Regions from separate parts of the Cellvibrio sp. KY-GH-1 genome, predicted to be linked through region 1. Evidence: predicted binding sites of a transcription regulator. Region 1 holds the regulator's gene; each other region holds the start of a gene.
What was found. Region 1 encodes LexA, which represses DNA repair genes until DNA is damaged. Its sites were predicted from a motif close to ACTGTNTNTANANACAGT; they were not measured.
Positions count from the first base shown of each region.

Region 1 (3,135 bases):
TGGTGGGGTAGAGCATATGGGCCACCTCCCCATGTATGAATCAGTGAGTATCAATCCGTTATTGGGCCTGTCAGTTGCTAAAGCGGCAGGCAATATGGGAATGACCGCGGAATATCTCGCACTTTTGCACGGCATTAATCGTCAACAGATGGATGAATTTGGTGCGCGTTCGCATCAGCTTGCTGCAAAAGCCCGAGAGACGGGAAAGTTTAAACGCGAAATTATTCCAGTCGATGGACATAACGGCGACGGTTTTTTGATATCAGTTGATCAGGATGAAACTATTCGGCCGGAAACTACGGTTGAAGCGCTGGCAAAATTGCCGCCGGTGTTTGATCCGAAAAATGGACAGGTGACTGCGGGCACTTCTTCGCAGCTAAGTGATGGTGCTTCTGTAATGTTGGTTATGTCTGCGGAGCGAGCGAAATCACTCGGGCTTAAACCTATTGCTAAAGTGGTTTCATTGGGGTTGGCGGGCGTTGATCCGTCAATTATGGGGTACGGGCCGGTACCATCGACCGAAAAAGCACTCAAGGCGGCTAACCTGACGATAGATGATATTGATGCATTTGAGCTCAATGAGGCCTTTGCTGCCCAAGCTTTGCCGGTATTGAAAGACTTAAAATTGTTGGATGTGATGAATGATAAAGTGAATTTGCATGGTGGAGCAATTGCGCTTGGCCACCCTTTCGGCTGTTCTGGAACAAGAATTACCGGTTCGTTGTTAACAGTTATGCAGGATCGCGATTTGAATTTTGGTGTTTCTACCATGTGCATTGGTTTGGGGCAGGGTATTACCACAGTGCTTGAGCGAGTTAACTAAGCTTACTGCGCTAGAGTTACGCGAAGCAGCCGATCTTATGATCGGCTGTTTTCTTTGTGAGAGAGATTTCCGGTGATTGCATGCTTATTGATAATAGGTGTACGTAGGTTTTGGCTGGATTGGATGCTAGAATGCCGGCCCAATTAAATAGGGGTTGATATGTCATCGTTTTACGAAATCATAGAGTTAATAAACGGAGATGTGGCGCTGGCGCGAGCTGACGACGAAAACTCTGAGCCATTGGTAACTATTCGTTTTTCTTCCGAGTCATTAGCCTTCCTTGGGGAAGAGAAATTTAATGTCGCCAAAGCTATGATTGAGGCTGGAATGGATGCTGCGGGGGATATCGCTGACCAACAAGCTGAGGCCATGCTGGAAGATTTGACTGAGACTCAAAGTGAGGCTGAAAAATTAATGCTGCATTAAATTTGGTTCACATCCTAGGTTGTGAGCTTACCTTTTCTTCCTGACGTTGTTTAACGTACCCGCAGTAATAACCCTTGGCATTGTCCTTGTGCAGCTGCCTGTTCAAGCTGGTTCAATTCTTTGTCTGTTAATTTGCCCGGGCTTGAAATAACCGTATGGCTATTACCAGCAGCCAGTGCCTCCCAAGTAACCCATAGCAGACTTAATTGATCGTGACAGTGAATAACGCGAATATAGCGTGTATTCACGCCATAAGATTCCAAAAGCTCGCGGCTGATATTATGCGGTGCAATCCAGGTGATCCAACGATCTTGTGAACTGTTGCTAAGGAAAGCAATCATCGGCATTAACAGCGACAGTTGCTCGGGGGCGTCGCTAGTCAAAATTAATTCCGTAACACCACCAAGCGGTTGTTTGCGGTTGCTGCTGGTAGAGTTGCTGCGAGCGAGATTAGTCACGACGAATTACTCCTACACTTAGGCCTTCAATAGAAAACTCCTGATCACGCATATCAACATGAATTACTTCAAAGTCCGGATTTTCAGGCCAAAGCTCTACTTGAGCTTTGTTTCCGTTACGTTTGAAGCGCTTGACGGTAACTTCTTCACCGATACGGGCCACTACAATTTGGCCGTTTCTCACTTGATCTGTTCTATGTACGGCAAGTAAATCCCCATCGAGTATGCCAGCATCTTTCATACTCATGCCATGCACCCGTAACAAGTAATCAGCGCTGGGAGAAAAGAAGTCATAAGGAATATTGCAGTAGTCTTCTATGTGCTCTTGGGCGAGTATTGGGTTGCCCGCAGCAACTCGGCCGACGATGGGTATACCATTATGAGTCTCTGGTAGGCGTATACCGCGCGAAGCACCAGGGATAATTTCGATGGCCCCTTTTCGGGCCAGTGCTTTTATGTGTTCTTCAGCAGCATTCGCAGACTTAAACCCCAAAATACGAGCAATTTCAGCGCGCGTAGGTGGGTAGCCGGTTTCGTCGGCATATTTGCGGATAAGGTTTAATACTTCTTCCTGACGCGGTGTTAAGTCTGACATGAAACACTCCTGAATCTGTTTATTTGTACAGTTATTGTGATTATATACAGTAATTCAGGTTGTGCAATAGCTTTTCAAAGTGATGCTTATTTGACCCGCTTTCCATAGCGAATGTTTTGAAGTTGGCCTCGACTAAAATAGAGATGGGTCATGAATTTTCCGCTCCCAGGGTTGTAGGTCCATATATCTACATTCTCACAGCTGCTAATTGCAATATTGTTTTGAACGTTATTGTTGCCGTTTTGCACCCCTTGGGCCTGATTGACAGCAATTGGTTCGCAGTAGGAGTCGGTCATTGCCGGGTCTCCGCATTTTTCCAAAATGTCTGCTTTAGTTTCACCGATGTGAGCAAGTTGGCCACCACAGCGCAACGACTCAGCGTGACATGTAGTGGAGAGAAATGCGGCAACTAAAAAAACAAATAGCGAGGTTGATCTAGTCATAATGAAATCCTTGTTTGTTTCTCTATAACTTTAGTCGCGTATGCTGAATTGAGAGTGAACTAACCGCCTAGCTTACATAAAAGTTTGTCCATTAGTGTTGTGGGGAGGAGGCGCTTTAAATAGCCAACCAGGTAAGTGGGAAAGGTAACGTAATAACGTGCTTTGGGATGCGTGCTTTCCAGCGCATGAATAAGTCGTTTGTAGACTGCATCAGGTGCAAGTGTAAATGGGGTGTTGGAGGTCTCACTACCTAATCTGGTAATTGCCGTTTGATAGCTTTCTCGGTGTCGACTTGAATTGATATCAATATTTTTAACTAACATAGCGAGCGCGTTTTTTCGAAAGCTGCTATGGATTGGGCCTGGTTCAATCAGGCTTACGTAAACGCCG
Region 1 covers NZ_CP031728.1:647,504-650,638, forward strand. The annotation lists gene fadA (acetyl-CoA C-acyltransferase FadA) at 1-823, shown strand, start outside; gene D0C16_RS02540 (hypothetical protein) at 983-1,249, shown strand; gene D0C16_RS02545 (cell division inhibitor SulA) at 1,300-1,707, opposite strand; gene lexA (transcriptional repressor LexA) at 1,700-2,302, opposite strand; gene D0C16_RS02555 (DUF2845 domain-containing protein) at 2,389-2,745, opposite strand; gene D0C16_RS02560 (SDR family oxidoreductase) at 2,805-3,135, opposite strand, start outside.

Region 2 (3,135 bases), 1.1 Mb from region 1:
ATTCAACCTGCCTACCCGAACAATTGGTAAAAGATGTTATCCGCTCAGCCTTCGGCAGTGCAGGCCAACGCTGCTCTGCACTGCGAGTTTTGTTTGTTCAGGAAGAAATTGCCGAGCGAGTCATTGAATTACTTCAAGGCGCTATGGACTGTTTGATACTGGGCGACCCGCGCGAAACCCGCACCGATATTGGCCCGGTCATCGACAACTACGAGCAGCAAAAATTGCTCGCTCATATTGAGCAAGCCAAAACAGAAGGGCGATTAATTGCCCAAACACCCTTGCCTTCGACAATTGCGCAAGGCAGTTTTGTTGCACCCACGTTATTACAAATTCATAGCATTGACGAATTACAGGAAGAACATTTCGGACCGATTTGCCATTTAATTCGTTTCCGCATTCAAGATCTGGATAAGGTTATTGCAAGTATTAATAGCACCGGTTTTGGTTTAACACTGGGCGTTCATACGCGCAACGAAACAATCGGCCAGAAAATTGCTCATGAAGTGAATGTGGGCAATGTGTATATCAATCGCAATATGGTTGGTGCAGTAGTGGGCGTCCAACCTTTTGGTGGTTGCGGCCTGTCCGGCACCGGCCCCAAAGCGGGCGGCCCTCACTACCTGTTGCGCTTTGTGCGTGAAAAAACTATTAGCAACTATTTGGCTGCTGTCGGCGGCAATATCCAGCTGCTAACACAAAAGCCCTCACACGACTAACTTCAGTAAAACACGTTAGCGAGGGGTTTATGGCTACAGATATTAAGTGGTACGAATGGAACCCGGGCTTGCATAATGGCGATTTAACATTGCAGGAGGTAATTGCGACCTTACCCGCGGCCAACCCGGAAGATATTCCCTGGCTGGTGCGTTTATTCGAAAACCCCGCCAGCCCCATTGCTTTTCCAGGCGCCATTAATCTCACTCGTCACGATGCATTACACGCATTGCTAGGGCGCGGCCTGCGAAATCAGGATGAAGCCTTTGTAATCGGCTTTACTATGGGCTCCAGTGATCACATCCATCGTTGGCAAATTCATTTTTTTCGCTGGATTATCACCCACCTCTACCCAGCGCCTTATCAATTTTGTCGGCAAGATTTAATTGCGTTTGATTTGGGATTTAATTTCGGCCAAGCCATTCCAGTACGGGATCTTGGCCATTATCCTTTTGAAAAATATTCCGCTGTAACGCTGGATGAGTTGCGTCATCGATTAGGCATCAACGCGGCAAAACTACACGCGATTTATCGCTTTGAATCGCTATTAATCGCCAACAGCCGCGCAAGCCACCGATTGGATATTGATGATAAACCCCAGGCAACGCGCTGGAATTAATGAAAGATTTACATTAAACAATCCGCCCGCGACGGAAGCTGGATGAACCCGCCATACGGATTAAATGATCGCGTGTATTGGCGTGGCAAAGTGCCACGGCCAGCGCATCGGCAGCATCTTCTTGTGGCGATGCAGGTAGACACAATAATGTCTTCACCATATGCTGTACTTGTAGTTTATCGGCAGCACCATTGCCCACTACCGATTGTTTTACCTTGCGCGCTTCGTATTCCGATACTGGAACATTTTGCGCCGTCGCCGCCACAATTGCCGCACCGCGCGCCTGCCCCAGCTTTAACGCCGAGGCTGCATTCTTGGCCATAAACACCTGTTCAATCGCCATTTCCTGAGGGCAATATTGCTCGATGATTTGAGTGAGCGAATCAAAAATTACTTTTAAACGCGCTGGCAACTCATCCACATCTTTCATCCGGATCACACCGCTGGTGACATATTCCGATTTACTGCCAATGACATTGATAATGCCAAAACCAGTTTTGCGAGAGCCGGGGTCAATACCGAGGATAAGCGCCATAGGTTGTATCTTTATACAGTGGTTATGACGCAGTGTTGCATGGGAATTAAGTGGACGCAAGCGAGATTGTTAATTTAATACCGACAAAGTTCAGCTTTCACACGCGTTTTTCGAGGGTCAGAAATCGGCTTTTAGTTGGAGGTTTACACGTTGATCATCAGGGAAAGTAACAATCAAGGAAGCAGGCTCTCGGTCCGCGACCAGCATTCCGGGGCTCGAAAACAAGCGGTATTCGTTTTCAATAAAATTATAAATTTTGGTTGTGATGAGTAAATGCTCCCCTTGGCGTTGGGTGGTGAAAATCATGCGAAATTGGTGGTCTAGTTCAATTTCACTTTCTTTGCCGACCTCATTCAATAACATCATGTCGGAATACACTTTGTCCGGTGTTTCGATGGATAGACTAACCATCACTTGTTCAGCAACCGCGCTGGACCACCAACCCAAGGCAATAATTGCTGAACCCAGTAAACCAATTGCTCCCCATAATTTAAAGCGAATCGATTTAACAGCCACAACCGGGGTTTCTATCAACACGGCCAATTCCAAATTTAACGCCGATGCTAATGCACTGGCGGACTCCATAGACGCATCACCAGTACGTTCAATCCGCTGTACTGTACGCATACTTAAATTAGCCACTTCCGCCAGATGGCTTTGGGTCCAGGCGCGCTGCTCGCGCTCGCGGCGCAATTGGCTTTTATTGATTTTCATATCCATGACATTCACCTCGCTCAATGTAAAAGCCGCCAGAGTTCATTATTTCAATCGTTTTGTATACGACAGCAATATGACATGGCGGCTTTTTTATACCAGCGACGTAAAAATTAACCCAATTGCTCCATGATTTCTTCCGCAATATCGGCATTGGTATAGACGTTTTGCACATCATCCAGATCTTCAAGCGCATCAATTAACGCGAGGATTTTTTCGGCGGCATCTTTATCAAGGCTCACGGTAAGCGATGGAATTTGCGTGATTTCGGATTCAGATTCTTTTAAACCCGCGCTGGCAAGTGCATCTTTTACACGGAAGAAATCTTCAAAGGCAGTCATTACATCAGCCGAGCCATCATCATGAATAACCACGTCATCAGCACCCGCCTCAAGCGCGGCTTCCATTAATGCATCTTCATTAACACCCGGCGCAAAACTGATTTGGCCTTTGCGTGCAAACAAATAGGAAACCGAACCGCTGGTACCGAGGTTGCCGCCTTTTTTATCGAATGCGTGGCGCACATCACCGGCAGTGCGGTTGCGATTGT
Region 2 covers NZ_CP031728.1:5,293,803-5,296,937, reverse strand. The annotation lists gene putA (bifunctional proline dehydrogenase/L-glutamate gamma-semialdehyde dehydrogenase PutA) at 1-719, shown strand, start outside; gene D0C16_RS22260 (hypothetical protein) at 749-1,336, shown strand; gene ruvC (crossover junction endodeoxyribonuclease RuvC) at 1,350-1,871, opposite strand; gene D0C16_RS22250 (helix-turn-helix transcriptional regulator) at 1,989-2,591, opposite strand; gene D0C16_RS22245 (YebC/PmpR family DNA-binding transcriptional regulator) at 2,699-3,135, opposite strand, start outside.
Region 2: ruvC (crossover junction endodeoxyribonuclease RuvC) is a predicted target of LexA. The motif match lies at 1,874-1,891, and genes of this name have one in related genera.

Region 3 (3,135 bases), 2.3 Mb from region 1:
AAAAAAATGGCGCTGCGTTTATTACGCCGCTGGGCTCCAATCACAAATTTGAAGGCTGGGCCGGTGTGGTGGGCAACACGCCTAACAGTGGCGTGCGCAATACGTCGGTAGGATTACTCTGGCGCGCCTCACCCGTTCGCATCGAAACCCACTATCACCTATTTGATAAAGATGTGGATGGGGACGCAATTGGCGCGGAGTGGGATTTGGATATTTCCTTCCGCCCGGCACGCAAACACAATCTATCTCTGCGCCTCGCGCATTTCGACCCGGAAAATAATTCTGCATCAACGCGTAAAGTATTTTTGGATTACGCGTATAACTTGTAATTGTTGGTCAGATCGTTAAAGAAAAAGAGCATCATCCGTGATTGCTCTGGGGCATAAATTTAATGTCCATTACCAAATCTATGCCGGAAAGATCCACCACCGTTGCCAGTGGTGGGGATGAGGCTTTTAAAACGTTTAATTAATAGCTGTAACCGGACGACGAACTGGTATAGCTGCTGGAGGAAGCGGCGCTCGAGCTTGCGGCTGAACTTGTCGTCGCTGTTGCCAGTGTCCAGTTAGGTATTTCCCCTTTGATTTCACCGGCCGCACTATCACCTGCGTAGAAATACAACGGCTGACCTTTAAACGCCCACTGCTTGGTGTTATCGCTGCGCGTCACTACCGAAAAGTCACCAGCGGTTTGCGCTTCGGCAGCGGCGTAAAGTGGAGGCCAGTTGGCAATACAGGTAGCGCCACAATTGCTTTGATTGGCGGTGTCTTTCGCAAAGGTATAGAGCGTGAAGCCCGCTTTGCTTTGATCAGCCGTCCCTTGGCTGTTAACGAGAAAACCTTTCCCGATCAAATACTCGCCCTTGGTGGCATGTTGTTGGGTGCCTACCGGAATTGGGCGCGCCAGCTGCCAGTTTGCGATGGCCTTACCGGTGGTCTGACCAGCCGCGGTATCGGTTTTGAAGAAGTACAGCGGCAAACCCTGATAAGCCCATTGACGAGCAGTCACGCCGTTGCCGAGGCTGCGCTCGATAATGCTGTAGGGCAAGCTGGCAGCGTCTTTTGCTCCCGCCAATAGTGGTGGCCAGTTCGCCAGGCAATTACCCGCGCAATTGGATACACCGTTGGTGTCTTTGGCGAAGGTATAGAGCGCGAATCCATCGCGACCAATCCATTGTGGTTTGAAGCTGGTGTTGCTGGCGTCTTCGGGCAAGGCCAACAGAATTTCACCTTTGGCTACCAGATAATTACCATCTGCACTATTGATGGCGGTATCCACCCAAGCCACTGGTGGAGTAAACCTTGCCAAGCTGGATGCCGCACTTGAACTGGACACTGCTGAGCTGGTAACTGCTGTGCTTGATACCGCAGCGCTGGATGCGATCGAGCTGGACAGGCTGGAGCTGCTGCTCAAAGCAGCTTTGCTTGAACTGCTGGGAATGGGACTCTTATCGCTGTCTTTTTTGTCGTTATCGCCGCCGCAGGCGCTTAATAAACTGGCGCAGCTGATAACCAGCGCCAGGCTCAGGTTATTTTTGTTCAGGCTAAATTGCATAGGTTGATTCCTCCTCAAATGAATCAGGTGTTGGATTGGGCGTTAGATTGAAACCTTCGAAGAAGGCGTTTGTGTGATTCGTCAGGAGGGATTTACGGGGCGATTGAAAAAAGGTTGCAGCAAGCCAAAAAAATATTGCGCGGGAATTTTTATCGGATCAGAATACTGTTTTTATGTACAGTAATCTATAGAGGTGTTCCATGGCAACGAATGATCACGACCGCGACTGTGATTATGGCGACCCGGAACCCTGGATCACCGCTAAACCCCAGGCTCATAAAGGGCGCGGCGCCGTAACCAATATTGCCGGCCGCTATGAAACCCAATTAATTGAAACGGTGGATGATGGTTGGCAGCCCTACGTGGATGACACGGATATTCATCCGGGGTTAAAGACCTTGGTAACCCCCGAATTGGCTAAAACAATTCTTAGTCACAACCAATCGCCGGATATTCCTTTTAGTGTGTCCATCAATCCTTACCGGGGCTGTGAGCATGGTTGCATTTACTGTTTTGCGCGACCAACCCATGCGTATCTTGGTTTATCGCCGGGGCTGGATTTTGAAACCCGTCTCTATGCCAAAACCAATGCGGCGGAGTTATTGCGCCGCGAGTTAGCCCAGAACAATTATCAACCTAGCCCCATTGCGTTTGGCGTAAACACCGATGCCTACCAGCCGTGCGAGCGCGAGTTAAAAATTACGCGTCAGTGTTTGGAAGTGTTTCATGAGTGTGATCACCCGGTAGGCATGATTACCAAATCCGCCTTGATCGAGCGCGATATCGATTTGCTGCAAGATATGGCGAAAAAAAATCTCGCCGCTGCGGCCATTACCATCACGACTCTCGATCACAATATTTCGCGCATTCTTGAACCGCGCGCGGCATCGCCCACGCGGCGTTTGCAAACCATTGAGCGCTTAAGCAAAGCAGGTATTCCCACCATGGTGAGCGTTGCGCCCATCATTCCGTTTATTACCGAACAGGATATCGAAAATGTATTAAGCGCGGCCGCTAATGCTGGCGCAACGGCCGCAGGTTATACGGTGGTGCGCTTGCCCTGGGAAATTAACCCGCTGTTTCAGGAGTGGTTACAAACTCATTTTCCCGAACGTGCGGAACGCGTGATGAATCGCATCCGCGATATGCGCGGCGGCAAAGACTACGATGCAAATTTCGCCACGCGTATGCGCGGTGAAGGTTTGTGGGCGGATATGATCCGCCAGCGTTTTATGAAAGGATTAAAACGCTACGGCCTCGATAAAAGCCGCCGCTATGGCGAGCTCGAATGCTCGTTGTTCCGTAAACCACTGAGTATTCCCGCGCACGAAAACAAAAATGGGCAGATGGATATTTTTGGCTGATTGAGTTTTTCGTGGTAATTAGTTTTACCTTAACTAAAAATTTGCAGCTCTAACGTCCGTCTAAGTATTGATAGAAGATAGGATATTGGAATTGATATGCACATTGCGATAACGAATGCTATTGTCGATTTTGCCTTGCTAACGTTGTTAATGTAACGATAGCAACCCCATGAGTATAAAAGCCAAACAAGAATAGCTATATTCCCTAATATATTTA
Region 3 covers NZ_CP031728.1:4,100,707-4,103,841, forward strand. The annotation lists gene D0C16_RS17330 (alginate export family protein) at 1-329, shown strand, start outside; gene D0C16_RS17335 (hypothetical protein) at 469-1,554, opposite strand; gene D0C16_RS17340 (PA0069 family radical SAM protein) at 1,755-2,918, shown strand; gene D0C16_RS17345 (hypothetical protein) at 2,948-3,135, opposite strand, start outside.
Region 3: D0C16_RS17340 (PA0069 family radical SAM protein) is a predicted target of LexA. The motif match lies at 1,719-1,736, and genes of this name have one in related genera.

Region 4 (3,135 bases), 990 kb from region 1:
TTGATTGGCTCAGCCATAATCCCGCCTACTCCTTAAATTCATAAGAAAATGGCCGCAGTAGCGGCCATTTTTTCCGTTATGCATGAAACCTATTTCATTTGGGTGCAGCCTGTACCGGAGGAAAATAGGCCATAACCTCGGTGACCGCCCTGCTCAATACGTCGCGCTGTTGTTGCGGCGCCATACCACGACTTAAACGCTTCTCTGAAACACCGCGCCAAATAGGCTTTTCTGTTTTCGCGTCAACTATATCGACAATCAAGCTGCCCTGATTGTAAACACGTAAACCTGCGCCAGGGCCGTGGAAAAATGGGCTCGGGTAACGATAGTAGCCTCGACCATAGAAGCCAAAACCATAGAGATCATCGTAACTACGCGGATCTATTTTCTCTTCCACAACCACGTGATAACTCACAATAAAATCCGGCGTTGCGCCTGCAGCTGCACTCTGATAACGCTTGGCCAATTCACTTTCCAAAGCAGAATGGATATGACTGAGAGTAAACGGGGAAATTAAAATATTTTCTTTGGAATCCTGCTTGGTTTCCGCCACATTAAATGTTTTTAAAGCAGAAAAATCATAATCCGCTTGATGATCCGTTTCGACATTGGGTTGGGTTGCACAACCGGTAAAGGCTAGCACGCTACAAAGTGTGATCAACCAGGTAATCGTCTTCATACTATCTTGACCTCGCAAACATTTGAGCTTTATGCCCTATCCTATTCTTATTGCTGGCTTTTTTAGCCCGCCCCTAAAACCAGAATACTGAGCAGCATCAATACTGGCAAGAAGATTTCTGTAATAAAAAGCCCCCGTTACCAAGGGCAGCGGGGGCTTCTGATATTTCACTCAAACTCTACGCGTCTACGTCTTCTACATCACCACCGCTTGCACTTAGTGAGAGCGCTGGTGTAGCCAAAAGTTCAGCTCGAACTTTTTGCTCCAACTCCTGCGACACAGCAGGGTTTTCTTGTAAAAACTTCATTACATTGTTTTTACCCTGACCAATCTTGTTGCCTTGATAGCTATACCAGGCACCAGCCTTGTCAATCAGGCCGAGCTTAACGCCATAATCAACAACCTCACCCATGCGGTTAATACCTGATCCATAAAGGATCTGGAATTCAGCCTGCTTAAACGGCGGAGCCACTTTGTTCTTAACTACTTTTACACGAGTTTCAGAACCAATCACCTCCTCACCTTCTTTCACAGCACCAACGCGACGAATATCCAGACGTACAGAGGCATAGAACTTTAACGCATTACCACCAGTGGTCGTTTCCGGGTTGCCGAACATAACGCCAATTTTCATACGAATCTGGTTAATAAAAATCACCAGGCAATTGGCATTTTTGATATTACCGGTGATTTTGCGCAACGCTTGGGACATCAAGCGTGCCTGCAAACCTACGTGATGATCACCCATCTCGCCCTCGATTTCTGCGCGGGGAGTCAAGGCAGCTACGGAATCAATCACCAGCACATCGACTGCGCCAGAGCGCACCAGCATATCGGTAACTTCCAATGCCTGTTCGCCAGTGTCTGGTTGGGAAACGATCAGATCATCGACATTTACACCCAACTTGGTGGCATAAATAGGATCAAGAGCGTGCTCGGCATCAATAAATGCACAAGTACCACCCTGACGCTGCGCTTCAGCAATAACTTGCAGAGTAAGCGTGGTTTTGCCGGATGATTCCGGACCATAGATTTCAATAATACGACCCTTGGGTAATCCACCGATTCCCAAAGCAACGTCCAACCCTAACGAACCAGTAGAGATCGCAGGAATCACTAGATCTTCCTTGTCCCCCATACGCATTACAGTTCCTTTACCAAATTGACGCTCGATCTGGCTCAGCGCCGCTTGTAACGCCTTTTCTTTATTCGCATCCATTTCACACCTCAACTTATGCAATGAAATCTATATGACAATAATTCTTATGGGGCCGGAGCAGATCTTACTGCAGCCATGGATGCACTATACACCAAAAACCTGTACGCGCAACCAGTACCTGATTATTTATACAGTAAAATGAATGATCTGATTGATGAAATGCAAAAAGCCACCCTTAGGTGGCTTTTTTGCAACGAAGGAGTACTGCCAAACGAGCACCTACTTAACTATAGGCGACATCCACTCAACAACATCTTTACTAAGGTCTTTCAGGCATTTTTCCGTCGCCGAGCAAACCGTAACACCATTTCCCCCTAAATCCATCACATTGGTTGAAGGAGTAAATTCATTTAATGTCATGATGGCGCAGGTATGTTTTGCAGTGACCATGTCGTCTTTTCCCTTAATCAACGCGACGGTTACCTGAACCTTAGGTAAATTTGAACTCTGCTTAGTACCAAACTGACGCTTTTCACCACCCAGCACCAGTTGTTCCACATCTATTGCCAATACCGGCACAACCCCATTCATAATTTTGTCAGCAGTAGCTACCGGCTCCATGCGAATGCCACTTGCACTTGCGCGATCAACCAAGTTTGAAACCAATACTTTATCTATATTGCAGGGAAATTCAGATTGCTTGTATTTGTACCCCTTAACATTAAAGCCAACATTCTGATTGACATATACCAGTGGTGCTTTTGCATCCAACGAAGAAGCCTCGGAAGCCATCATCATTTGTAGTGGCAATGCAAAGGCTAATGTCAGTAGTGGCAACTTTGAAAAAGATAACTTAATAAGAGACAGTTTCATAAACTTTACCTTTTGTGTTTGTGACTAATAGAACACTCATCGGTATCTGTGTGGATGCGTGTGAGTAGACTATATTGCAAATAGCGATGAAAACACTGACCTTATAAAAACCTCGCACTTACCTTTTGCTTACCATTTTTTTCCACTTAAAAATCAATAAGTTAGTTTTTTACTAAAGTATCCACTGAGTTGTATTTCTATCCCTGAATCTTGCAAAATTATACTCATGGTTACAGCGGCTTCATCCGCTGCTACTAAGGTAAACCAATAAGAAAAGCCTACCGAAAAAGGTATAACTATGAAGACTGCAACAGGCCACCGGCCATCATGAATGCACATCAAGAAACCAGATTTAAGTTGGGTGAGGTGACAGTATCGCCCTCACATAACACCCTTTTGGCGGACGATAAATGCCAAAAACTGC
Region 4 covers NZ_CP031728.1:1,637,968-1,641,102, forward strand. The annotation lists gene D0C16_RS06995 (regulatory protein RecX) at 1-17, opposite strand, end outside; gene D0C16_RS07000 (DUF4136 domain-containing protein) at 95-679, opposite strand; gene recA (recombinase RecA) at 858-1,898, opposite strand; gene D0C16_RS07010 (hypothetical protein) at 2,118-2,711, opposite strand; gene D0C16_RS07015 (winged helix-turn-helix domain-containing protein) at 3,039-3,135, shown strand, end outside.
Region 4: recA (recombinase RecA) is a predicted target of LexA. The motif match lies at 2,016-2,033, and genes of this name have one in related genera.